Regions from separate parts of the Aliihoeflea sp. genome, predicted to be linked through region 2. Evidence: riboswitches for the same ligand, from Rfam matches in the RefSeq annotation. Region 2 holds a riboswitch; each other region holds the start of a gene.
What was found. Region 2 has a riboswitch for cobalamin ahead of ACT6QU_RS00860 (aromatic ring-hydroxylating oxygenase subunit alpha). Riboswitches for the same ligand answer to the same signal wherever they lie in the genome.
Positions count from the first base shown of each region.

Region 1 (7,788 bases), on a different contig from region 2:
TGAAGGCCGCTCCATAAAGATCGTGCAGATCCGGCACCTCGTCCGGCGAAAACAGCGTCCACTCGGCATTCGCCTCCACGCGCTGCATGAACAGGTCCGGCACCCAGTTCGCCGTGTTCATGTCGTGCGTGCGTCGCCGGTCGTCGCCGGTGTTCTTGCGCAGGTCGAGGAATTCCTCGATGTCGACATGCCAGGTCTCGAGATAGGCGCAGACCGCGCCCTTGCGCTTGCCGCCCTGGTTGACCGCGATCGCCGTGTCGTTCGCCACTTTCAGGAACGGCACCACGCCCTGGCTCTCGCCATTGGTCCCCTTGATATGTGCGCCGAGGCCGCGCACCGGCGTCCAGTCATTGCCGAGCCCGCCGGAATATTTCGCCAGCAGCGCATTGTCCTTCACGCCCTTGAAGATCGCATCGAGATCGTCGCCGATGGTCGTAAGAAAACACGAGGATAGTTGCGGACGCGTCGTGCCCGAATTGAACAAGGTCGGCGTCGACGCCATGAAGTCGAAGGACGAAAGCAGATCATAGAACTCGATCGCACGTGCCTCGCGGTCGATCTCACGCAAGGCAAGCCCCATCGCCACGCGCATGAAGAAGGCCTGTGGCAGCTCGAAACGCTTGCCCTTCGTGTGCAGGAAATAGCGGTCGTAGAGCGTCTGCAGCCCAAGATACTGGAAGTTCAGATCGCGCTCCGGCCTCAGCGCAGCGCCCAGGCGTGCAAGGTCGAAACGCGCAAGTTCCGGATCGATCAGCCCGGCATCGATGCCTGCCCCGATGAAGCCGGGAAAGTACTCCGCATATCGCTCCGCCATCTCGCCTTGCGTCGCCGCGTCCGGCCGCCCGGCAACGAAGCTCAGCGCCTCGCGCCGCAGCCGGTCGAGCAACAGTCGTGCGGATACGTGGCTGTAATCCGGGTCGGTCTCGACCAATGCCCGCGCGGCGAGGATTGGTGCCAGCGAGAGTTCGTCGAGCGTGATGCCGTCATAGAGATTGCGCCGCGTCTCGGTCAGGATCGGCTCCGGCGAAACCGCGGCGAGCCCCGCGCAGGCCTCGTTGACGAGCGCCGTCAGCCGCGCCTCGTCGAGCGGCGCGAGGCTGCCGTCGGCAGCTTTGACGTTGAGCACCGGTGCCCGATCTGCCGTCTTCGGCCGGGCCGCCAGCCGCTCGCGAGCGCGTTCTTCGCGGTAGAGCACATAGGCACGCGCGACCTTGTGATGCTCGCCGCGCATCAGTGCCAGTTCGACCTGGTCCTGGATGTCCTCGATATGGACGATGCGTGCTTCGCCGCCCCGCCTTGCGAGCGCCGATGCCACCTGCGCGGTCAATTCCTCGACGGCGTCGTGAACCCGCCGCGAGCCGGCCGCGCCCGTCCCCTCGACGGCGAGAAACGCCTTGGTCAGCGCGACCGCGATCTTGTTCGGATCGAACGGCGTCAGCGCGCCGCCGCGCCTGATGACGCGATGGCCGACCTCGTCGGTTGGATCTGCGATGAAATGCGGAACCGGGACGGCTCCGCTGAATGGTCGTGTGGCAATGCCCTGCATCTTAATCCCCGTGGCGATGGCGGACGGGGGAGGGCGCACGCATGCTTTGACGGGGTGAATCGATCGCCCGCGGCACACGCACCACCGGGACACCCCGCCCGAGGTTCGTTCAAGCCGTCAGGGCAGGTCTCCTGGCTCGCAGGTCACAGCTCTCGTCGGCCTTCCCGGTGCCGGCGGCACCAGTGGCATCAATCGACGCAAGCTCACTGCTTACAGTTGCGGGGGCAGCGCCGGCATTGCATTTTCGCGCACCGGCTTCCCTCTTAGCTCCCGGGCGGTTGCCCGCCCGGAAGACCCATGACCACCGCATATAGATGGGTATTTGCGGATCGCGTCAACATCTTGTGGAACGCGATCCACAATTCACGCGAGTGCTGCCCGCCGCGTCTCGACGTCGATCGCCCGCGCCGCAATCGCCGCCACCAGCAGAAGACCGGCAAAAAGGCCGATCGCCGCCGCCGTGCTCTCGATGAACAGGTAGACCACGACGGAGGGCGCGAGGAGCCCACCTAGGCGCGCCATCGCGCCGGCGGCACCCATGCCCGTCGCCCGCGAGGCGGTCGGGTAGAGTTCGGGTGTGAAGGCGTAGAGCGCGCCCCATGTGCCGAGAAGCGCAAAGCTCATCAGCAGAAGCGCCGTCGCGATCAGCGCCGGTGTGGCGGCGATGACGAAGAGCGCGCAACCCGCCGCGCTCAGAACGAGGAACCGCGTCAGCGTAGTGCGCCGGCCCCATTTTTCGACTCCGTAGGCGGCGAGCGCATAGCCGGGGATCTGCGCCAGGGCGACGAGGACGAGGAAGCCGTAGCCGCGCACGAAGCCGAAGCCCTCGGTCGCCAGCCGCGCGGGCATCCACACGAAGATGCCGTAATAGGAGATCGAGACGAGGAACCAGCAGGCCAGGATCAGGATCGTGCGACGCCGCAGCGCCGGCGACAGGAGGCCGACGCTCGATGCGGCGGGCGTCGCCGTCAGCTTTGTCTCGCCGAGCGGCGTCTTGCCGTTGGCGACCAGCACCTTGTCCATCACCGCGCGCGCCTCTGGCTCCTTGCCCTGGCGCATCAGGTGCATCGGGGATTCGGGTATCCAGAAGCGCAGGAAAATGCCGACGATGGCCGGCAGCGCGGTGACGAAGAAGATCACCCGCCAGGCATCCGCCACGCCCGCCGAAGCCGCCGCCCACGCGGTCAGCGCCACGGCGACGGTGCCGACCGCCCAGAAGCCTTCGAGCGCCACCAGCCAGCGCCCGCGCCGCGAGGGCGGCAGGAACTCGGCCATCATCGCATAGTCGACCGGCAGCGTGCCGCCGACCGCAAGCCCGGTCATGAAGCGCAGGAAGAGCAGCGTCTGGAAATCCGGCGCGAAGGCCGACGCGATGCCGAACACCGCATCCATCGCCACCGTGCCGATCAGGATGCGCCGGCGCCCGAACCGGTCGGCAAGGCGCCCGAACACCGCCGCGCCGATCAGCATGCCGAGAAAGAAAAGCGTCCCGGTTTGCAGCGCCTGCGGCACCGTCAGCCCGAAGGTCGCCGCGATCGACGCCGCGGTGAAGCCCACCGCCAGCACCTGCATGGCGTCGGCCGTCCACACCAGTCCGAAGACCCCGAGCAGCCTTCGTTGGAAAGGCCCGGTGCCGCCACGCTCCAGAACCGCATCGATCGTCGTCATTCGAAAATCCCCCAATCTGTGAGCGTCGCTCTAGGGGCGCTGTGAAAATTTGTCGAGCGCCGGATGGACTTGCCGGGTCATTTTCAACCTTTCATGGCAGTCAAGCCGTTAACCTTAACCATAGGTAAATGAATCAAGTCGCAGTTTCGGGGTTTTGGAACAGTCGATACGCAGTTACCATTCGGTTAATGGCGGTACGGGGGAATGTGGCATGACAGGACAGGCAGCGGCACTGCGTGCCGAGGCAGACGGCGGGTCCGTTTCGGGCGAGGGGCAATCGGGCGACGGCCAAGGGTCGGCATTCGCGCGCAGCGTGTCGGCTCTTCTGGAGCGGACGGAATATCGGCGCTGCGAAAGCGGCGAGGATCTCGAGGCGATCTACCGCCTCCGCTACAAGGCGTACAAGGCCTACGGCCTCGTCGGGGAAGCTGAAAACGAGCGCATCTGCGATGCGATGGACGACACGCCGAACAGCTACCGTTTCGGCGTCTTCATCGACGGCGAACTCGTCTCGACCGTCCGTCTTCACCACATCACCGCCGCCGAGCCCTGGGGGCCCGTCATGCGGGTCTATTCGGACATGCTGGAGCCGCGGCTTGCCGCCGGTGAGACCTTCGTCAATCCGGGCCAGTTCACGGCCGATCCATCGGTCGCCGGCTCGTTCCGGCTGCTTCCTTATCTCACGCTGCGCCTCGCGGTCATCGCAAATACCTATTTCGATTCCACGAGCTGCGTCTGCCTGATCCGCGACGAGCATGTCGCGTTCTACAAGCGCATCTTCGGCTCGGCGCAGGTCGGCCTCGCGCGGCCCTATCCGCCCTTCACCGTGCCGGTCATGCTCTACGAGTCGAACTGCGAGGAGAACATGGCGAAGACGGTGGCGCGATACCCGTTCTTCCGCTCCACCTTCGCCGAACGTCGGCTTCTCTTCCAGCGCCCGGACGCCGGCGAACTGACGCCGCTCACCGTCCTGCCGACGGCGAAGTATCGCGTCGCGGCCTAGACGGCTGACGCAGCGATATGCTTGCCGCGCCGCGATGTGCGCCTAGCTATTCACCGCAGGGACTTCATTCACGGATATTTTCCATGCCCGATCTCGCACTGACACCCTTGATCTCGCTCATCGCCGGCGTCGTCATCCTGATCATGCCGCGCCTGCTCAACTACATCGTCGCGCTCTATCTCATCGTCATCGGCCTCATCGGCCTCTTTCCAGACATCGTAGGCTAGTTTCCGCGACAATCCTGCCATTGCCCTCAATCACGCTTTTCGTTATCAGCGAACGACAGAATTGCGAGGGAGCCTTCCATGGCAGAAGAACATCATTCCGGCCCGCTCGAGATGGGCGCGGAAATGGACTATCACGAGCACGAGAAGACCTATTCGCTCTTTCTCGAATTCGCGAAATACGGCACGCTCGCCGTGGTCGCGCTCCTGATCGCCATGGCGTTCGGCTTCTTCACGGCAGCCGGCTTCATCTCCTCGACCATCCTCTTCCTGCTCATCTGCGGCCTCGGCGCGATCCTGTTGCGCTGACGGTCGTCGCGGCGGATCGTTTCCGCCGGGGAGTGAGGATCGGCAGTCAGGGAGGGGCCAATGTCGCAGATCGTTTTCGTACCGAGAGAAGTCGAGGGTGGAGAACCGCGCGTCGCGGCATCGCCCGATACCGTCAAGCGGCTGAAGGGGCTCGGCCTCGACGTCGTCGTCGAAGCTGGCGCGGGCACCGCCTCGCGCATCCCGGACGCCGAGTTCGAGAAGGCCGGTGCGCGCATCGGCTCGACTGCCGACGCATCGACCGCCGACATCGTCCTCAAGGTTCGCCGCCCAAACGATACCGAACTCAAATCCTACAAAGAGGGCGCCGCGGTCATCGCCGCGATGGACCCTTACGGCAACGACGCCGCCGTCGCCGCCATGGCCAAGGCCGGCATCTCCGCCTTCGCGATGGAATTCATGCCGCGCATCACGCGTGCGCAGTCGATGGACATCCTCTCGTCGCAGGCCAATCTCGCCGGCTACCAGGCCGTGGTCGACGCGGCGGCCGAATATGACCGCGCCTTGCCGATGATGATGACCGCGGCCGGCACCGTGCCCGCCGCCAAGATCTTCATCATGGGCGTCGGCGTCGCCGGCCTGCAGGCGATCGCGACCGCGCGCCGCATGGGCGCCGTCGTCACCGCGACCGACGTTCGCCCCGCCGCCAAGGAACAGGTCGCCTCGCTCGGCGCGAAGTTCCTCGCCGTGGAGGATGAAGAGTTCAAGGCGGCCGAGACCGCCGGCGGCTATGCCAAGGAAATGTCGAAGGAATACCAGGCGAAGCAGGCCGCGCTGACGGCTGAGCACATCGCCAAGCAGGACATCGTCATCACCACCGCGCTGATTCCCGGTCGGCCCGCGCCGCGCCTGATCTCGGCAGAGATGGTCGCCTCGATGAAGCCCGGCTCGGTCATCGTCGACCTCGCGGTCGAGCGCGGCGGCAATGTCGAGGGCGCGAAGGCGGGTGAAGTCGTGACGACCGCCAACGGCGTCAAGATCGTCGGCCATCTCAACATGGCCGGCCGCGTCGCCGCCTCCGCCTCGCTGCTCTACGCCAAGAACCTCTTCGCCTTCCTGGAGACGCTGGTCGACAAGGAAACGAAGACGCTCGCGATCAAGCCGGACGAGGAACTGGTCAAGGCGACGCTCCTGACCCACGAGGGCCAGGTCGTCCACGCGAATTTCGCCAAGGCCGAGGCCGCGCCCGCTGAGCCTGTGGAACCCGCACCCAAGCCGAAATCCGCTTCGAAGAAGGGGGATGCGTGATGGAAATGACCGCGATGGAACGCGCCATCGAGCAGCTCGAACAGGCAACCGCGGCGCTGCGGCTCGCCTTCTCCGATCTCGAAACCGCCGAAGTGGCCGGCCATGCTGCTGCGGCGGCGACGGGCGGCGCGATCGACCCCTTCGTCTTCCGCTTCGCCATTTTCGTCCTGGCGATCTTCGTCGGCTACTACGTCGTCTGGTCGGTGACGCCGGCGCTGCATACGCCCTTGATGGCCGTCACCAATGCCATCTCGTCGGTCATCGTCGTCGGCGCGCTTCTGGCGGTCGGCATCTCGGCCTCGGGCCTCGCGACCGGCTTCGGTTTCATCGCCCTCATCCTCGCATCGGTGAACATCTTCGGCGGCTTCCTCGTCACCCACCGCATGCTTGCCATGTACAAGAAAAAAGAGAAGTGAGGCGCATTCGATGAGCGAGAACTTCGCCTCCTTCCTCTACCTCGTCTCCGGCGTCCTGTTCATCATGGCGCTGCGCGGCCTGTCGCACCCCACCACCAGCCGCCAGGGCAATCTCTACGGCATGGTCGGCATGGGCATCGCCATCGTCACCACGCTGCTTCTGGCGCGTCCGACCTTAGGCGGCTTCCTGATGATCGTCGTCGGCATCGCCATTGGCGGCGGCATCGGCGCGGTGATCGCCAAGCGCATCCCGATGACGTCCATGCCGCAGCTCGTCGCCGCTTTCCATTCGCTGGTCGGCCTTGCCGCCGTGCTGGTCGCGGCCGCCGCCGTCTATTCGCCGGAAAGTTTCGGCGTCGGCACGGTCGGCCACATCCACACCCAGGCACTGATCGAGATGTCGCTCGGCGTCGCCATCGGCGCCATCACCTTCACCGGCTCGATCATCGCCTTCCTGAAGCTCGACGGGCGTATGTCCGGCAAGCCGATCATGCTGCCCGCGCGCCACATGGTGAACGCGGCCATCGCGACCGCGCTCGTCCTGCTCGTCGTCGTCCTCGTCATGACGCAGTCGACGCTCGCCTTCTGGCTGATCGTCATTCTGGCGCTGGCGCTCGGCGTCCTGATCATCATCCCGATCGGCGGCGCGGACATGCCGGTCGTCGTCTCGATGCTCAACTCCTATTCGGGCTGGGCCGCGGCCGGCATCGGCTTCACGCTCGGCAATCTCGCGCTCATCATCACCGGCGCGCTGGTCGGCTCGTCGGGCGCGATCCTCTCCTACATCATGTGCAAGGGCATGAACCGCTCCTTCATCTCCGTCATCCTCGGCGGCTTCGGCGGCGAGACGGCTGCCGCGAGCGCCGATGACGGGATCGAGCGCACCGTCAAGCAGGGCTCGGCCGACGACGCCGCGTATTTGATGATGAACGCGCAGAAGGTCATCATCGTTCCCGGCTACGGAATGGCCGTCGCGCAGGCGCAGCACGCGCTGCGCGAAATGGCGGACACGCTCAAGGCCAATGGCGTCGAAGTCAAATATGCGATCCACCCGGTCGCTGGCCGCATGCCCGGCCACATGAACGTGCTCCTCGCCGAAGCCAACGTGCCCTATGACGAGGTCTTCGAACTCGAGGATATCAACTCCGAATTCGCCCAGGCCGACGTCGCCTACGTCATCGGCGCCAACGACGTCACCAACCCGTCCGCGCGCGACGACAAGTCCTCGCCGATCTACGGCATGCCCATCCTCGACGTCGACAAGGCCCGCACCTGCCTCTTCGTCAAGCGCTCGCTCGGCTCCGGCTACGCCGGCATCGACAACACGCTGTTCTACAAGGACGGCACGATGATGCT
Region 1 is NZ_JBQVMV010000011.1:64,580-72,367, forward strand. Features, by position in the region: gene ACT6QU_RS13205 (ribonucleoside-diphosphate reductase subunit alpha) at 1-1,546, opposite strand, end outside; cobalamin riboswitch at 1,651-1,861, opposite strand; gene ACT6QU_RS13210 (MFS transporter) at 1,910-3,214, opposite strand; gene ACT6QU_RS13215 (N-acyl amino acid synthase FeeM domain-containing protein) at 3,426-4,217, shown strand; gene ACT6QU_RS13220 (DUF3096 domain-containing protein) at 4,301-4,444, shown strand; gene ACT6QU_RS13225 (aa3-type cytochrome c oxidase subunit IV) at 4,523-4,750, shown strand; gene ACT6QU_RS13230 (Re/Si-specific NAD(P)(+) transhydrogenase subunit alpha) at 4,811-6,016, shown strand; gene ACT6QU_RS13235 (proton-translocating transhydrogenase family protein) at 6,016-6,432, shown strand; gene ACT6QU_RS13240 (NAD(P)(+) transhydrogenase (Re/Si-specific) subunit beta) at 6,443-7,788, shown strand, end outside.
Region 1: another riboswitch for cobalamin. It lies ahead of ACT6QU_RS13205 (ribonucleoside-diphosphate reductase subunit alpha); the one in region 2 lies ahead of ACT6QU_RS00860 (aromatic ring-hydroxylating oxygenase subunit alpha).

Region 2 (7,788 bases):
CGCTCGAAGAGGCGCTCGCCGCCATCGACGATTGCTTTGAGGGCGGGTTCGGGGAGGCGGGCGCGGAAGTCGTCGTCGAGGAATTCCTCGAAGGCGAGGAGGCCTCGTTCTTTTGCCTGTGCGACGGCAAGACCGCGCTGCCCTTCGGCACCGCGCAGGATCACAAGCGCGTCGGCGATGGCGACACCGGGCCGAACACCGGCGGCATGGGCGCCTATTCGCCCGCGCCAATCCTCACGCCCGCCATCATCAACGAGGTGATGCGAACGATCATCGAGCCGACCATGAAGGGCATGGCCGAGATGGGCGCGCCGTTCTCGGGCGTGCTCTACGCAGGGCTGATGCTGACGAAGGACGGCCCGAAGCTCATCGAATACAACACTCGCTTCGGCGATCCCGAATGCCAGGTGCTGATGATGCGGCTGAAGGAGGATCTCCTGATTCTGCTCAACGCCGCCGCCGACGGCCAGTTGGCGCACATGTCCGCGCGCTGGCGCGACGAGGTCGCGCTCACGGTCGTGCTCGCCGCCGAAGGCTATCCGGCGACGCCGAAGAAGGGCAGCGTCATTCGCGGCCTCGACAAGGTCGGCGACAGCGTCGAAATCTTCCACGCCGGCACCGCCAGGAAGGGCGAGGACATCGTCGCCAATGGCGGCCGCGTCCTCAACGTCACCGCGATGGCCAGGACCGTCCGCGAAGCGCGCGAAAAGGCCTATGCCGCCATCGACCGGATCGACTGGCCCGAAGGCTTTTGCCGCCGCGACATCGGCTGGCGTGAGGTCGAGCGGGAGACACGCTGACGTCGATTTTTCATCGCGTCGCCACATGCTCATCCCATGTCGCATTCCAGCTTCCTAAGCCGCCGCGCAAATGCTTCAATGCAGCAAGTTCAGGTGCCGCCTCCTCGTCGAGGCGGAGAATTGGGAAGCCGGTGAAAAGCCGGCGCTGCCCCCGCAACGGTAAATGGAGTGACGTCGCAACGGGAGCCACTGGGCATTTCTGCCTGGGAAGGTGTTGCGGCAGGTCGATGGAGCGATCCATAGACCGGCTCTTGAGCCCGGAAACCAGCCTGAACCTGTATAAAACCGACTGATCGCGGTGGGCGGTCAAGGGGCGGATGCGCGCGCGGATCGCTCCGTTGCGCCTTTCTCCTTCGAAATCTCCACCAGTTCAGTCCTTGCATGAAGGCAGGACAGGACATGGATGCGCGCAACGAAATGCTGGACCGGCTCCAGCGCCGTAAACCCGGCTACAGCCTCGAGCAGGCGTTCTACACCGATCCGGATTTCTACCGGCTCGATCTCGATCTGATCTGGTATCGCGACTGGCTCTTCATCGGTCATGATTGCGAGTTGCCGAAGCCCGGCAGCTATTTCACCGTGCAGATCGGCGATTATCCCGTCGTTGTGGTACGCGACGCCAAGGGCGCGATCCGCGCCTTCCACAACACCTGCCGCCATCGCGGCTCGCGCGTTTGCACGGCAGCCAAGGGCACGGCGGCCAAGCTCGTCTGCCCCTACCATCAGTGGACCTACGATCTCGATGGCCGCCTCGTCTTTGCCCGTCAAATGGGCGCCGGGTTCGACGCTTCGAAATTCGGCCTGAAGCCGGTCGCCTGCGAAAGCGTTGCCGGATATCTCTTCATCTGCCTTGCCGATGAGCCTGCCTACTTCGCGCCCGTCCGCGCGCAGGTCGAACCCTATCTCGCGCCGCACCGGCTGACGGAAACGAAGATCGCCTTCGAATCGACCATCATCGAAAAGGGCAACTGGAAGCTCGTCTGGGAAAACAACCGCGAATGCTATCACTGCGCCGGCAACCACCCAGAGCTATGCAAGACCTTCCCCGAAGCGCCGACCGTCACCGGCGTACAGGCCGCCGAAAGCGACCCGGATATCGTCGCGCATTGGCAAAAATGTGAGGCAGCGGGCCTGCCGAGCCGGTTCGAGATCGCCTCCACCGGCCAGCACCGCGTCACCCGCGTGCCGCTCCTGCGTGATGCCGTCAGCTACACGATGACCGGCAAGCGCGCGGTGAAGAAGAACCTCTCCGACACCGTCACGACCGACCGCATCGGCTCGCTCCTGCTTTTCCACTATCCGACGACCTGGAACCACGTTCTCGGCGATCACGCCGTCACCTTCCGCGTCCTGCCGATCAGCGCGACGGAGACCGCGGTCACGACCAAATGGCTCGTCCACAAGGACGCCGTCGAGGGCGTCGACTACGACCTTGCCGAACTCACCCATGTCTGGACCGAAACCAACGACCAGGACCGCCGCATCGTCGAGGAAAACGCCTTCGGCATCGCCTCGCCGGCCTACCAGCCGGGGCCGTATTCGGAAGAGCACGAGGGCGGCGTCATGCAGTTCGTGGATTGGTACTGCAGGTTTGCCGAGGAACGCTTGACGGGCGACCGGCTCGCCGGGGACGCCAAGCCCGCGCTGCGGTCGGTGGCTTGAGGGAAACGATTATGCTCGACGTTGCCCCCCTCTGGGCTGCCGCCCATCTCCCCCGCAAGTGGGGAGATTATTCTCGTCATCGACACCGCGTGATCTCCCCCCTCGCGGGGGAGATGTCCGGCAGGACAGAGGGGGGCGCGACAGGGCTCCACCTTCGAGGTGAACAGAAATGACCGCCCACCTCTACAAATACCTCGACGAAATGACCCCCTGGGACGACCGGCTCCAGGTGCTCGAATGCCTGCGCGTCGTCGACGAAGCGCCCGACGTCAAGACCTTCACCTTCCGCTCAGACAGCCAGACCTGGTTCCGCTACCAGCCCGGCCAGTTCATCACGCTCGAACTCCCGGCTGCGCCAGATCCGCTGATGCGGACCTACACGCTCTCGTCCAGCCCTTCGCGGCCCTTCTCCATCGCCGTCACGGTCAAGGCGCAAAAGGATTCGCTCGGCACCCGCTGGATGTTCGATCACCTGCGGCCCGGCGACCACATTCGCGCCTTCGGCCCTTCCGGCACTTTCTCTCTGCACAACCACCCGGCGGCGAAATACCTCTTCATCTCGGCCGGTTCAGGCATCACGCCCATGATGTCCATGCTGCGCTGGCTGAACGATTTCACCCCACAGACCGATGTCGCCTTCGTCAACTGCGCACGCCGGCCGGAAGAGATCATCTTTCGCAAGGAACTCGAGCTTTTGGGTGCGCAAATGCCCGGCCTGTCGCTGGGCTTCCTGATCGAGGAGCGGTCGAGCCGCGAAAGCTGGTTCGGCCATATGGGCCGCATCGACGCGGTGCGTTTGCCCCTGCTGGCGCCGGATTTCCGCGAGCGTGAGATCTTCTGCTGCGGCCCCGATCCTTTCATGCGCGCGGTGCGCGAGATGCTGGAATTGGCCGGTTTCGACATGGCGCACTATCACCAGGAAAGCTTCGGCGCGCCGGCGATCGAGCGTATCCAGGCGCCGTTCGAGGAGGAGATCGCCGCCGAACCGCCGGCCGATGCCCAGCCGGTGCGCTTCACGCTCTCCGATGTCGAGGCGCCGTGCCTGCCCGGCCAGACCGTCCTCCAAACAGCCCGCGCAGCCGGCATCCGCATCCCGGCAGCCTGCGAGTTCGGCCTTTGCGGCACCTGCAAGACGATGAAGATTTCCGGCGAGGTGGAGATGAGCCACAATGGCGGCATTCTCGATCACGAGATCGAGGAAGGCTACATCCTCGCTTGCTGCTCGCGCCCGCTCGGCCCCGTCACGGTGGAGGCGTAGGATGGGTCAGGCACGCCAGTTCGGCCTGACGCCGTCACCCGCGCGTCCCGCACTCGTCCCGCGCCGGCAACCGGAGCCTGAAGAAGTCTTTCTCGCCTGGCTGATGTGGCTCCCCGCCGACGCCGACCGGCAGCAGGCCGCCGCCCGGGAGGTCAGCCGCATCGATGCGAGCGACGCGACAGGCGAGGGGCCGACGAAGCTGCGCGCCCTCTTCGCCGACCTCGCCGCCGGCTGATCAGCCCCGCGCCTCGGCCAGCGCAGCGAGCAGTTCGCGCTCGAAGATGTCGATCTCGGCTTCCGGCCCGACGGAAACGCGGATGCAGCGGTCGAGCCCCGGCGCCATCGGCTTGCGCACGAATACGTCGCGCGAAATCAGCGCCTGCATGACCTTCAGCGCGAAGGGACCGTCGCCGCCGCAGTCGATGGCGACGAAATTCGTGGCGGATGGGATCGACGCGAGGCCGTTATCGGCGGCGATCTTCGTCAGGCGATCCCGGCACGCGGCAACCTGCGCGATGACGCTTTGCAGGTAGTTTTCATCATCCAGCGCCGCCGAGGCGGCCACCTGCGCCATGCGCGTCATGCCGAAATGGTTGCGCACCTTCTCGAAGGCGTTGATGGTCGTCGCCTCGCCGATCGCATAGCCGCAGCGCAGGCCGGCGAGCCCGTAAGCCTTTGAAAAGGTGCGCATCCGCAATACGTTCGGCCGCGTCACGTCGAGCGCCGGCAAGGTGCCCGCAGGCGCCGTCTCGCCATAGGCTTCGTCCAGCACCAGCATCGTCGTTTCCGGCAGCTCGTCGATGAAACGCTGGATGTCAGCCGCGGGCCACCAAGTGCCCATCGGATTGTCGGGATTGGCCAGATAGACCAGCGGGGCGTTTTCGTGTTGCACGGCGTCGAGGAGCGCCGAAAGGCTCTCGCGGTCGTCCTCGTAAGGCACGGTGACGAGGCGCGCGCCGAACCCGGCGACATGGTAGTTGAAGGTCGGATAGGCGCCGAGCGAGGTGACGACGGAGGCGTTTTTATCGGCCCAAAGTCGCACGATCAGCCCCAAAAGCCCGTCAATACCTTCGCCAATGACGATGTTTTGGGCTGAAACTTCGTGCTTTTCAGCCAGCTTGTTGCGCAATTCGGCACTTTCCGGGTCGCCATACATCCACATTTCGCCGGCCGCATCCGCGATGGCAGCCTGCACTTTCGGCGACGGACCGAACCCGCTTTCATTGGCCCCGATTCGTGCCTTGAAGGCCTTTCCGCGCGCCCGTTCCTGCGCTTCGGGCCCCACGAACGGAACGGTGGCGGGCAGCGTTTCGGCGAGCGGCGTGAGGTGAGGGCGGATCATGTGGCGGGCTCCTGAATCTGTGCCGTCGCACTACTCCCCAACATGTTGAATGACAACAAAAAAGGCCCGCCGAGATGTCTCGGCGGGCCAGGTCTGGGAGGTGCAGGCTAAGAAATCAGCGACCGCCGCCGAACTGTCCACCGGCGAACATCTCGCGAACCGAGTTGAACGAGGTGTCGAAGGACACCGATGCCACGAAGTATTCGCGGTTGAAATCGGAGTCGTGGTAGCGGACGTCGAAGGTGACCAGGTCAGCGTAAGTGTAGGAGAGGCCGACGTTCCAGTCGACTTCTTCACCACCCTGAAACTGCCGGCCGATGCCGCCCGACAAGGTGAAGTCGTAGGGCAGTTCGACAGCCGCGGTGGCAACGCCGTACGTCGCGTCGCTCTCGAAGTCATGGTAGAGTTCGAGACCTGCCGAGAACTCGTCGGTGAACTGGTAGCTCGGCTTGATATAGGCTTCGCCGCAGCACTCGCCGGTCTCGTCGTAGAAGTAGTGGACGTAGCCGATGTCGACCGTCAGATTGCCGAAGGTCGGGCGGATACCGCCGTAAACGTCGATCTCGACGTTGTCCGGATCGGCATTGATGCCGGAAACGCCCGATGCCCAGACGCCGACATACGCCCAATCGTAGGAAGCCTCGACATAGCCCTGCAATGTCGGGCCGTCGGTGTAGGCGACGCCGCGCGAGACATAGCGCGAGGTGAAGGTCGCGCCGAAGGCGATGTCGATCGCGGAAGCGACTTCTTCCTCGAGAACGACCGGCGCCTCATAGACGACGGCATCGGCTGCGAATGCGGGCAGGGCGGAGACGGCGGCGATTGCGATGGCTGCCGCCGAAGTACGGATCAGGTTCATTGGACCCCCAGAGAGCTGTCATGATGACATCACGCTCGCCAACCCCTCCGGTCTTCTGCGCCATGTCGCTGAGCCAACTGTGGCGCAAAACTTCGTCGGCGCAATTGCGAACAGGTGTAGGATATTGCGTTGCAGTGCCGTGTTGCGTTGCTGCAACGAAATCTGCGCACCCAGTAGGCAGAGGGGCCCTGCGTTAAGAAAACGCTAACCGATCTGCCGATCGCTTAGGCAATGTCCAGGCTGCGCGCGACCTGCCGCAACGCCGCAATTTCCCGCGCGGTCCCGGAATCATCGCTGGCATCAGGTCTCGATGATGTCTTTGCGATGGTGATTCGGCTGACTGGATCGACCAAAACCCACTGACCGTGAATGCCAACGCCGCAGAAAGAGCCGCGATCGTCGCCCACCTGATACCAGCAGGAGCGGTAGCGGCCATCGGCGAACATGTCCGCGAAATTGCCGTCGACCCATGCCTGACGATTGCCGTTGGCGAGCATGTCGTCGATCCAGCCGGCCGGTATGATCTGCTGCTCTGCCGCATTGCGCCCGCCCATGCGCACGAGATCGCCCAGCCGCGCCAGATCCTCGACGGTGATGCAGATGCCGCCTGCCGCTCGCGCCGTGCCGACCCGGTCGACGGTGACATAGGAGGCGCCGGTCATCCCCATCGGCTTCAACAGGCGCTCGGCGAGATAGTCGTGGTAGCGCCGCCCGACCGCCCATTCGATGACGAGGCCAAGAAGATCGGTGTTGGGCGAGGCGTAGTAGAAGCGCTTGCCGTGATCGCCGCTATTGCGCGCGGGCAGGGTGGCGAGGAATTCCTCCATCGTCTGAGCGACGGTATCCGCCCGCTCCGGGTTCCAGAGCATCGCGCGGCGGTAGCGATCGAAGGCGCTGTCCTTGTCCGTGTATTCCTCGTCGAAATCGAGATCGACCGTCATGTCGAGAAGATCCCGCACTCGGGCGCTGCCATAGGCGCTTGAGGCGGGCATGGGAACGTAGTCGGTGATCGGCGCGTCGGCGTCGAGCAGCCCGTCATCGACGGCGATGCCCGCGAGCATGCCCGTTACGGATTTCGAGATCGAGAAGATGACGTGCGGCCGGTTGAGGTCGGCATGGGGCGCATGCCAGTCGGCGATGACCTTGCCGTCGCGCAGCACCACGAGCGCATCGGTCCAGGAGGCACGCAGATAGTCGGGCAGATTTGTGGCGTTGCCGTCGATCTGCAAGGTGATGCCGTCGATCGCGGCGCTGCCGACCGGATCGCGCGGCCGCTCGTGCGCGGAGGTCATCATGGCAGTGGGGACGAATTCGCTGACCGACTGGAAACTCAACGTGCTGAACGGATGTTCGCGCCAATTGGCGAGCGTCACTTCGTTGCGCGAAACCTGATCGATCGTCATCTGCTTCTCCGTCCTGTGTCGCTCCGTCAAAACGCGCAACAGCCCGCCCCAGTCAAGTCGTCCGGCATTGGTCCAGGCGATCGGGCAAGTTTGCCGCGTCGCGATAAGGCGACCTTTACCTCCGGATGATAGTCACGGCGACGCGAAGTTCCGGCGCATTCGCGCGGCCGGACGGATGACGGTGTTCGGGCGGGGTGATGCGATGAGAATTTCGGTATTCGGACTTGGCTATGTCGGCACCGTCTGCGCGGCATGCCTGGCGGAGCGCGGCCACGAGGTGATCGGCTGCGACGTCAGCGAGACGAAGGTTGATCTGGTCAATGCAGGCCAGAGTCCGATCATCGAAAAGGATGTCGGCGAACTGGTCGCCTCCAACGTTGCCTCCGGCCGGTTGCGGGCAACGATGTCGACCGACGAGGCGATCGCAAATTCCGACATTTCGCTGCTGTGCGTCGGCACCCCGT
Region 2 is NZ_JBQVMV010000001.1:168,756-176,543, forward strand. Features, by position in the region: gene purD (phosphoribosylamine--glycine ligase) at 1-800, shown strand, start outside; cobalamin riboswitch at 875-1,087, shown strand; gene ACT6QU_RS00860 (aromatic ring-hydroxylating oxygenase subunit alpha) at 1,200-2,462, shown strand; gene ACT6QU_RS00865 (2Fe-2S iron-sulfur cluster-binding protein) at 2,632-3,720, shown strand; gene ACT6QU_RS00870 (hypothetical protein) at 3,722-3,955, shown strand; gene ACT6QU_RS00875 (pyridoxal phosphate-dependent aminotransferase) at 3,956-5,062, opposite strand; gene ACT6QU_RS00880 (TorF family putative porin) at 5,178-5,921, opposite strand; gene ACT6QU_RS00885 (serine hydrolase domain-containing protein) at 6,146-7,324, opposite strand; gene ACT6QU_RS00890 (nucleotide sugar dehydrogenase) at 7,527-7,788, shown strand, end outside.

Region 3 (7,788 bases), on a different contig from region 2:
ATGTCGAGATAGTCCGACGTCGTCTCGTAATTGGTGTGGACCTCGCCGGATTCGAAGGCCGAAACCATCGCCGCCGGATCGGTGCCATAGTCGATGAACTCGATGCCGTCGAGATAGGCCTCGCCGTCCCACCACGCGCCATTGGTGCGGCGCTGGAAGACGATGCGGTCACCGACCGAATAGGACACGAGTTCGAACGGCCCGGTGCCGATCGGGTTCGCCACCCAGTCCGCGCCGGTCTCGTCGAAGGTCGGATGGACGATCAGCGCCGGATAGTCGGCGAAGCCGGGAATGATGGACACGTCCGGCTCGGGCAGCGTCAGCTTGATCGTGTAATCGTCGACGCGCTCGATCGCGCCTTCGCGCAGCTTCTTGGTCTCCGGATCGATCATCGATGAGACGCGCGTCGCCATCGAGTTGCCTTCGGCTTCCTGGTCGGCCCAGCGCGTCAGATTGTAGATGACGTCGTCCGCATTGAATTCGTCGCCATTCGTCCAGGTCACGCCCTGGCGCACGTTGAGGATGTATTCGGTCGCGTCCTCGTTGACTTCCCAGCTTTCCAGCAGCCGGCCTTCGAAGGTGAAGTCACGGGTATACTTGACCAGCGGCTCGAGCGACTGGCGCATGCCGTTGGCGATTTCGGACCAGTCGGCCGTGCGCGGGTCCTTGTTGGCCTTGACGAACATGGCGACGCGCAGCGTGCCACCGGTGACGGGCTCGCCTGCGTCCTGCGCAAGCGCCTTGCCCGGCATCGCCATGCCAAGCATCGAGTAGGCAAGCGCCGTTGTCGCGCCGAAGGTGCTGGCCAGCGCCAGGAATTCGCGACGGTCCAGATCGCCGGCCTTGGCCTCTTCCGCCATCTTTTCGATATGCGCGGGAACGCGATCGCCTTCGCTCTTGAAGAACCTCATGACTGTCATCTCCCATTATTTTTGCCTGAACCCCTAGCATCCCGTATCGGCCCGTCATTGTCAAAAACGATGCCGGATCAGGATGTTCGGCGCTGAATGTGCCCCGCAACGCCTGCCGCTAACCGCGCAAATGCGACATGGATGGCGCTTTTTCGCCACTGATGCGACAAAAATTGACGTTACGTCGCCTGCCACCCAAGTGGCGGCCGGGCCACAGAAGCATGCAGTGATAACAAGTTGGTGACAGCGCCGATTGACGCGGGCTTTCTCGCCCTGCTACCCATCCGACAGCTTGAGGTGCCTAGCGTCGTCGGACGCTGGCTAAGAGGGAATACGGAAGGACGAAGCTTCGTCCGAGCCGTGGCTGCCCCCGCAACTGTAAGCGCCGAGGACATTCGACAACCCACTGGGCTCGCCCGGGAAGGGGAATGATCCGCCGAAGCGCGAGCCAGGAAACCTGCCTCGAGTGTCACCTTTTGCCGGATGCGGGGCGTGTCCGGGGCTGTGTTTCGCAGTGGTGACTTCTGTCATCGCTGGCGATATCGGGGCTGCAACGGTTCCTTTTCCCAGCATCGTTGAGAAGCTTGAGCTGCCGCCCGCGACACGTGGCCGGCACGGGGGATCGAATGCATATTTCCAATTTCGGCACGGCCTGCGCCGTCTCCGCCATCGCCATTCTGGCAAGCCTGCCGGCACACGCCCAGTTCACCGAACTGCCGCAGATCGTCGTCACGCCCAACCGCGCGCCGACCGACGCGACCAAGACCGGCTCGCGCGTCGAGACCGTCTCCCGCGAGGAGATCGAGGAAAAGTCGCAGCCGCTCGTCATCGACTATCTCGACCGCCTGCCCGGCATTTCCATCTCCACCCCCGGCGGCCCCGGCGGCGAAGGCTCGCTCTCGGTGCGCGGCGCACCACGCCGCTACGTCAAGACACTCTATAACGGCATCGACATTTCGGACCCGACCAGCCCGCAGGTCCAGACCTCCTACCAGTATCTCCTCTCGTCCGGCATCGACACGATCGAGGTGCTGAAGGGCTCGCAATCGACCCTCTACGGCTCCGACGCCATCGCCGGCGTCATCGGCCTGTCGACGCTCGGCGACATCGAGCCGGGCGTGACGCATCTCCTGCACGGCGAAGGCGGCTCCTTCGGCACCGCCCGCGGCTCCTACGGCCTGCGCGCCGCCAACGAAGACGCCAAAGCCGCCATCAACATCGCCGGCTTCCGCACCGACGGCATCTCGGCGGCGGCGGCTGGAAGCGAGCGCGACGGCTACGAGAACGTCACCTTCGACGCCGCGGGCGAGTACCGCGTGAACGAGGCCGTGTCGGTGTTCGGGTCATTGCTCTACATCGATGCGAAGGCCGAGTATGATGAGGATTTCGCTTCTCCACCGGCCGACGATCCGCTGGGGATTAATCGCAATCTCAGCAGGCAAGTGGCTGGACGCGCCGGCTTCAACGTCGATCTGTTGGACGGGCGTCTCCGAAACCAGTTCTCCGTGCAGGCTTTCAACATCGATCGCCGCATCCGCTCGGCATCGGCGTTCGGTCCATTCGATGCTGACTATGGCGGCCGTCGCACAAAGTTCGACTATCAGGGCGCGTTCGATGCGAACGACTGGCTGACGCTGCAGTACGGCGCCGACCACGAGCAGCAGGATGCCCGAATCACCGACAATTTCGGCACGGACACGGACAATGATTTCTCTCTGACAGGCGTATGGGGCCAGATCGTCGCCGAACCGGTGGCCGGCTTCGTGTTCACCGGGGGTCTTCGCCACGACAGCCATTCCGAGTTCGGTAGCTACACGACCTATCGAGCTACCGGTTCCTACGAGTTCGACACTGGCACACGCATCCACTCGTCGCTCGGAACCGGATTCAGGGCTCCAAGCCTCTACGAACTGTTCGCCCCGCCCTCGTTTACGGGAGGACCATCCGTCGGCGACCCAACCCTTCAGCCCGAAACCAGCGTTTCCTTCGACGTCGGAGTGGAGCAGCGCTTGCTCGATGATCGTGCGGTTCTCGACGTCACGTTCTTCTACCTCGATATCGACGACCTGATCGTCAACAACGTTGGCACAGGTTTCACGTACGAGCAGACGGATGGTACGTCGAAGCAGCGCGGCGTCGAAGCTTCCGTCATCTACGACGTCAACGAGTGGCTGGCTCTCGGCGCAGCCTACACCTACACCTCCACCCGCGACGCCAACGGCAATCGCACCGTCCGCGTCCCCCGCCACGAGATCGGCCTGTCGGCAGCCTACCGCCCGGCGGAAAAGTGGACGATCTCCGCCGACGCCAAGATCGCGGTCGACACGGTGGATGCCGGTGCCTTCGAACTCGACGACTACGTACTCGTCAACGCCAAGGTGGCCTACCAGGCAACCGAAAGCACCGAGTTCTACGTCCGCGCCGAAAACCTGCTCGACCAGGACTACCAGACCGTCCGCGGCTACAACACGCCCGGCTTCGGCGCCTTCGCCGGCTTCAAGTCGAGGTTCTGATGCAAAACGGTTCGGCAGATCGTGAAGGTGGGTGCTTTGTCACTACCCCCCTCTGGCCTGCCGGCCATCTCCCCCTCAAGGGGGGAGATCAAGCGCTTCGGCGACGAGCATGTTCTCCCCCCTTGAGGGGGAGATGGCCGGCAGGCCAGAGGGGGGTGCTTCTCGCATGCTTTGCCACTATTGGCATGAGCTCTGCCCACGCCGCCGACCTCCCCCGCATCATGTCGATGAACGTGTGCACCGACCAACTCGTCCTCCTCCTCGCCGAGCCCGAACAGATCGCCTCGCTCTCCGACCTCTCCCTCGACCCCTCCCTCTCCTTCCTCCACACTGACGCCGCGCCCTATCCCAAGAACAGCGGCCGTGCCGAAGAAGTATTCCTCTCCAAACCCGATCTCGTCGTCACCGGCACCTTCTCGCTCCACAACACGACAGCCCTCCTCGAAACACTGGACTTCGCCGTCGAGGAATTCGCCTATAACCAGTCCGTCGACACCATCCCCGGCGAAATCCGCCGCATGGGCTCCCTCGTCGGGCAGGACGCGAAGGCTGAAACCATCGCATCGGCCTACGAGCGCGACCTCGCCGCCCTGCGCGCCCGCCAATGCCCCATGAAACCGACCGCCATCGCCTACGAGCAGAACGGCGTCGTCCTTGGCGAAGGCACGCTCGCCGACAGCGTCATCGACGCCGCAGGCCTGACCAATCTGGCGACCGAACTCGGCTATTCCGCCATGACGCCGCTGCCGCTGGAAGAACTCGTCTCCCAGCAGCCCGACATCGTCATCGTCTCCGAGCCGATGGCGGACGCCCCTGCCCTCGCTGACCAGATCGCGCACCATCCGGCCCTGCGCGCGCTCGAAACGTCGCGCATCGGCGCGTTCGTTCCGCGCGGTGCCTGGGCCTGCGGCGGGCCGTTCGTCATCGACGCCGTCCGCGCCTTGACCGAGTTGCGCGAAGAGATCGCTTCCTGCGATCCGGCGCGGTAGAAGGCGCGATGCTGAACGCCATCCTCGGCCTTGCCTGCCTTGTCCTGACCGCCGCCTCGCTGCTCGTCGGCCCGGCCGATCTCGATCTGCGATCGAGCGTCGACGGCCTCTTCGCCGGCGGCGACGCGGCCGCCATGATCATCATGCAGGAAATCCGCCTACCGCGCGCGCTCCTCGCGCTCACCATCGGCGTCAGCCTCGGCCTCGCCGGCGCAGTGCTGCAGGGCCTCTTGCGCAATCCACTCGCCGAGCCCGGCCTCATCGGCGTCACCTCATCCGCATCCTTCGGCGCGGTGGCGATCTTCTACACCGGGCTTGCCGGCGCCTCACTCTATGCGCTGCCGGCCGGCGCGCTCGCGGGTGCAGCCCTGTCCGTCGTGCTCCTCCTCGCCATCGCCGCGCGCAACGGCGCGACGCTCACGCTCATCCTCGCCGGCGTCGCGCTCACCAGCCTCACCGGCGCGCTGACCTCGCTCATCCTGAACCTGTCGCCCAACCCGTTCGCCTCCTATGAGATCATCTTCTGGCTGCTCGGCTCCCTGCGCGACCGCTCAATGAGCCATGTCTGGCTGGCGCTGCCGCTGATGGCGCTCGGCTGGCTCCTGCTCGCCGCCTCCGCCCGCGCGCTCGACGCGCTGTCGCTCGGCGAGGAAGCCGCCTCCAGCCTCGGCATCCGCCTCTCGGGGACCCGGCTCCTGGTCGTGCTCGGCACCGCGCTCGCCGTCGGCGCGGGCACGGCGGTCGCCGGCGCCATCGGCTTCATCGGCCTCGTCGTCCCGCACCTCGTTCGCCCCTTCACCGACCGCCTGCCCTCGAGCCTTCTCGTCCCGAGCGCGCTCGGCGGCGGCGCGCTGCTTCTGGGCGCCGACATCGCCGCCCGCCTCGTCGTGCCGACGCGCGAACTCAATGTCGGCGTGCTGACGGCGCTGATCGGCGCGCCCTTCTTCCTGTGGCTGGTCGTGCGCGCCCGGCGGGAGCTGTTCTGATGCTCACCGCCCGCAACCTCTCCGTCAGCCTGTCCGGCCGCGCCATCCTCCACGATGTCGCGCTGTCGCTTCAGCCCGGCGAAGTCGTCGGCCTCCTCGGCCCCAATGGCGCCGGCAAGTCGACGCTGATGCGCGCTTTGTCCGGCCTGCTGCCCTTCTCGGGCACTGTCGAACTCGACGACCAGAACCTCGCCGCCATGAGCGACCGCGCCCGCGCGCGCGAAATCGCATTCCTCCCGCAAGCCCGCGCCATCGCGTGGCCGCTATCTGTCGAAAACGTCGTCCGCCTCGGTCGCTCTCCCTGGCGCGGCTTGGGCGCGCTGTCGCCAAACGACCTCGCCATCGTTAGCGACGCGATGGAGGCCATGGATATCGCCGCGCTCGCGGACCGCCCCGTCACCGAACTCTCCGGCGGCGAACAGGCCCGCGTCCTCGCCGCCCGCGCCATGGCACAGACGACGCCGATTCTCCTCGCCGACGAACCCGTCTCCGGCCTCGACCCCGCCCATCAGATGATCATGATGGCCGCCTTCCGCCGCCTCGCCGGCGAGCGCCGCGCCATCCTGGTCTCGCTCCACGACCTGACCCTCGCCGCCCGCTGGTGCGACTGGTTGATCGTGATGGCCGAAGGCCGCATCGTCGCCGAAGGCAGGCCCGCCGACATCATGACCGGCGAGCGCCTGCGCCAAGTCTTCGGCATCACCGCCCACATCGCCCACGACGAATGCGGCATGATCTTCGCGCCGACAGGTCTGGCGATGCTCGAGGGTCCGAAGGTTTAAGCGGCTCGGGCCGTGGAGTTCGGTCGAAGGAGACCCCCACCCTTTATCCCTCCCCACAAGGGGAGGAAGGCATCCACGTGGAGCCCAATCCTTCAAACTGGATGACTCATCAATAAGTCAGGCGCGACGCTGACGCCCTCCTTCCCCTTGTGGAGAGGGATAAAGGGTGGGGGTCAATTCACAAAGAACTTCGGCGCTGACCTCAACTCAACGTCCGCCGCACGGCATCCCGCCACCCCGCCAGCTTCGTCTCCCGAAGCCGGTCCCCCATCTCTGGCTCGAACCGACGATCGAGCTTCCACGCCTTGGAGAAATCATCGATCCCCGGCCACACACCCGCACGCGAACCGGCCAGCCATGCAGCGCCCAGCGCCGTCGTCTCCAGGATCGTCGGCCGGTCGACGGGCGCGTCGAGGATGTCGGCGAGCCGCTGCATCGTCCAGTCGGAGGCGACCATGCCGCCATCGACGCGAAGCACCGTCTGCCCGCTCGCATCAGCCCAGTCCTTCTTCATCGCGTCGAGCAAATCGCGCGTCTGGAACGCGACGGATTCGAGCGCGGCGCGGGCGAATTCCGCCGGGCCGGTGCTGCGCGTCAGGCCGAAGATCGCGCCGCGCGCATCCGCGTCCCAGTGCGGCGCGCCGAGCCCGACGAAGGCCGGCACGAGATGGACTTGCTGGGTCTCGTCGGCTTCGGCCGCCAGCCGCCCGCTTTCCTCCGCCTTGCCGATCACCTTGATCCCGTCGCGCAGCCACTGCACCGCCGCGCCGGCGACGAAGATCGACCCCTCCAGCGCATAGGTCGTGCGCCCGTCGAGGCGATAGGCGATGGTGGTGAGCAGCCGATTCTTCGAGCGCACCAGCGTCTCGCCGGTATTGAGCACCGCGAAGCATCCCGTCCCATAAGTGGATTTCATCATGCCGGGCGCAAAGCAGGCCTGGCCGATCGTCGCCGCCTGCTGGTCGCCGGCAACGCCGAGGATCGGGATCGCCGCGCCGAACAGCGCCGCCTCCGTCACGCCGAAATCCGCTGCGCTGTCCTTCACGTCAGGCAGCATGGACAACGGCACGTCGAGCAACTTGCCGAGTTCGGCGTCCCACGCATTGGTCTCGATGTTGAACAGCAGCGTGCGCGAGGCATTGGTCGCGTCGGTGACGTGCGCGGCGCCGCCCGTCAGCTTCCAGATCAGGAACGAATCCATCGTGCCGGCAAGAAGTTCGCCCGCTTCGGCACGCGCCCGCGCGCCCTCCACATTATCGAGCAGCCAGCCGAGCTTGGTGCCCGAGAAATAAGGGTCGAGCAGAAGTCCCGTCTTCGCGGCGAAGACCTCTTCGAGCCCCTTCGCCTTCATCTCGTGGCACAGCGCCGCCGTGCGTCGGTCCTGCCAGACGATGGCGTTGTGGATCGGCCTGCCCGTCGCCTTGTCCCAGACGACGACGGTCTCGCGCTGGTTGGTGATGCCGATGGCGGCGACGTCCGCTGCCGAAATCCCCGCCTTTTCGAGCGCCGTCTTCACCACCGCGACGACGCTCTCCCAGATCTCGTCCGCATCGTGCTCGACCCAGCCGGACTGGGGAAAATGCTGCGTGAATTCCTGCTGGCCGACG
Region 3 is NZ_JBQVMV010000009.1:56,933-64,720, reverse strand. Features, by position in the region: gene ACT6QU_RS11935 (ABC transporter substrate-binding protein) at 1-911, opposite strand, end outside; cobalamin riboswitch at 1,190-1,389, shown strand; gene ACT6QU_RS11930 (TonB-dependent receptor plug domain-containing protein) at 1,538-3,424, shown strand; gene ACT6QU_RS11925 (ABC transporter substrate-binding protein) at 3,610-4,413, shown strand; gene ACT6QU_RS11920 (FecCD family ABC transporter permease) at 4,422-5,399, shown strand; gene ACT6QU_RS11915 (ABC transporter ATP-binding protein) at 5,399-6,181, shown strand; gene glpK (glycerol kinase GlpK) at 6,384-7,788, opposite strand, start outside.
Region 3: another riboswitch for cobalamin. It lies ahead of ACT6QU_RS11930 (TonB-dependent receptor plug domain-containing protein); the one in region 2 lies ahead of ACT6QU_RS00860 (aromatic ring-hydroxylating oxygenase subunit alpha).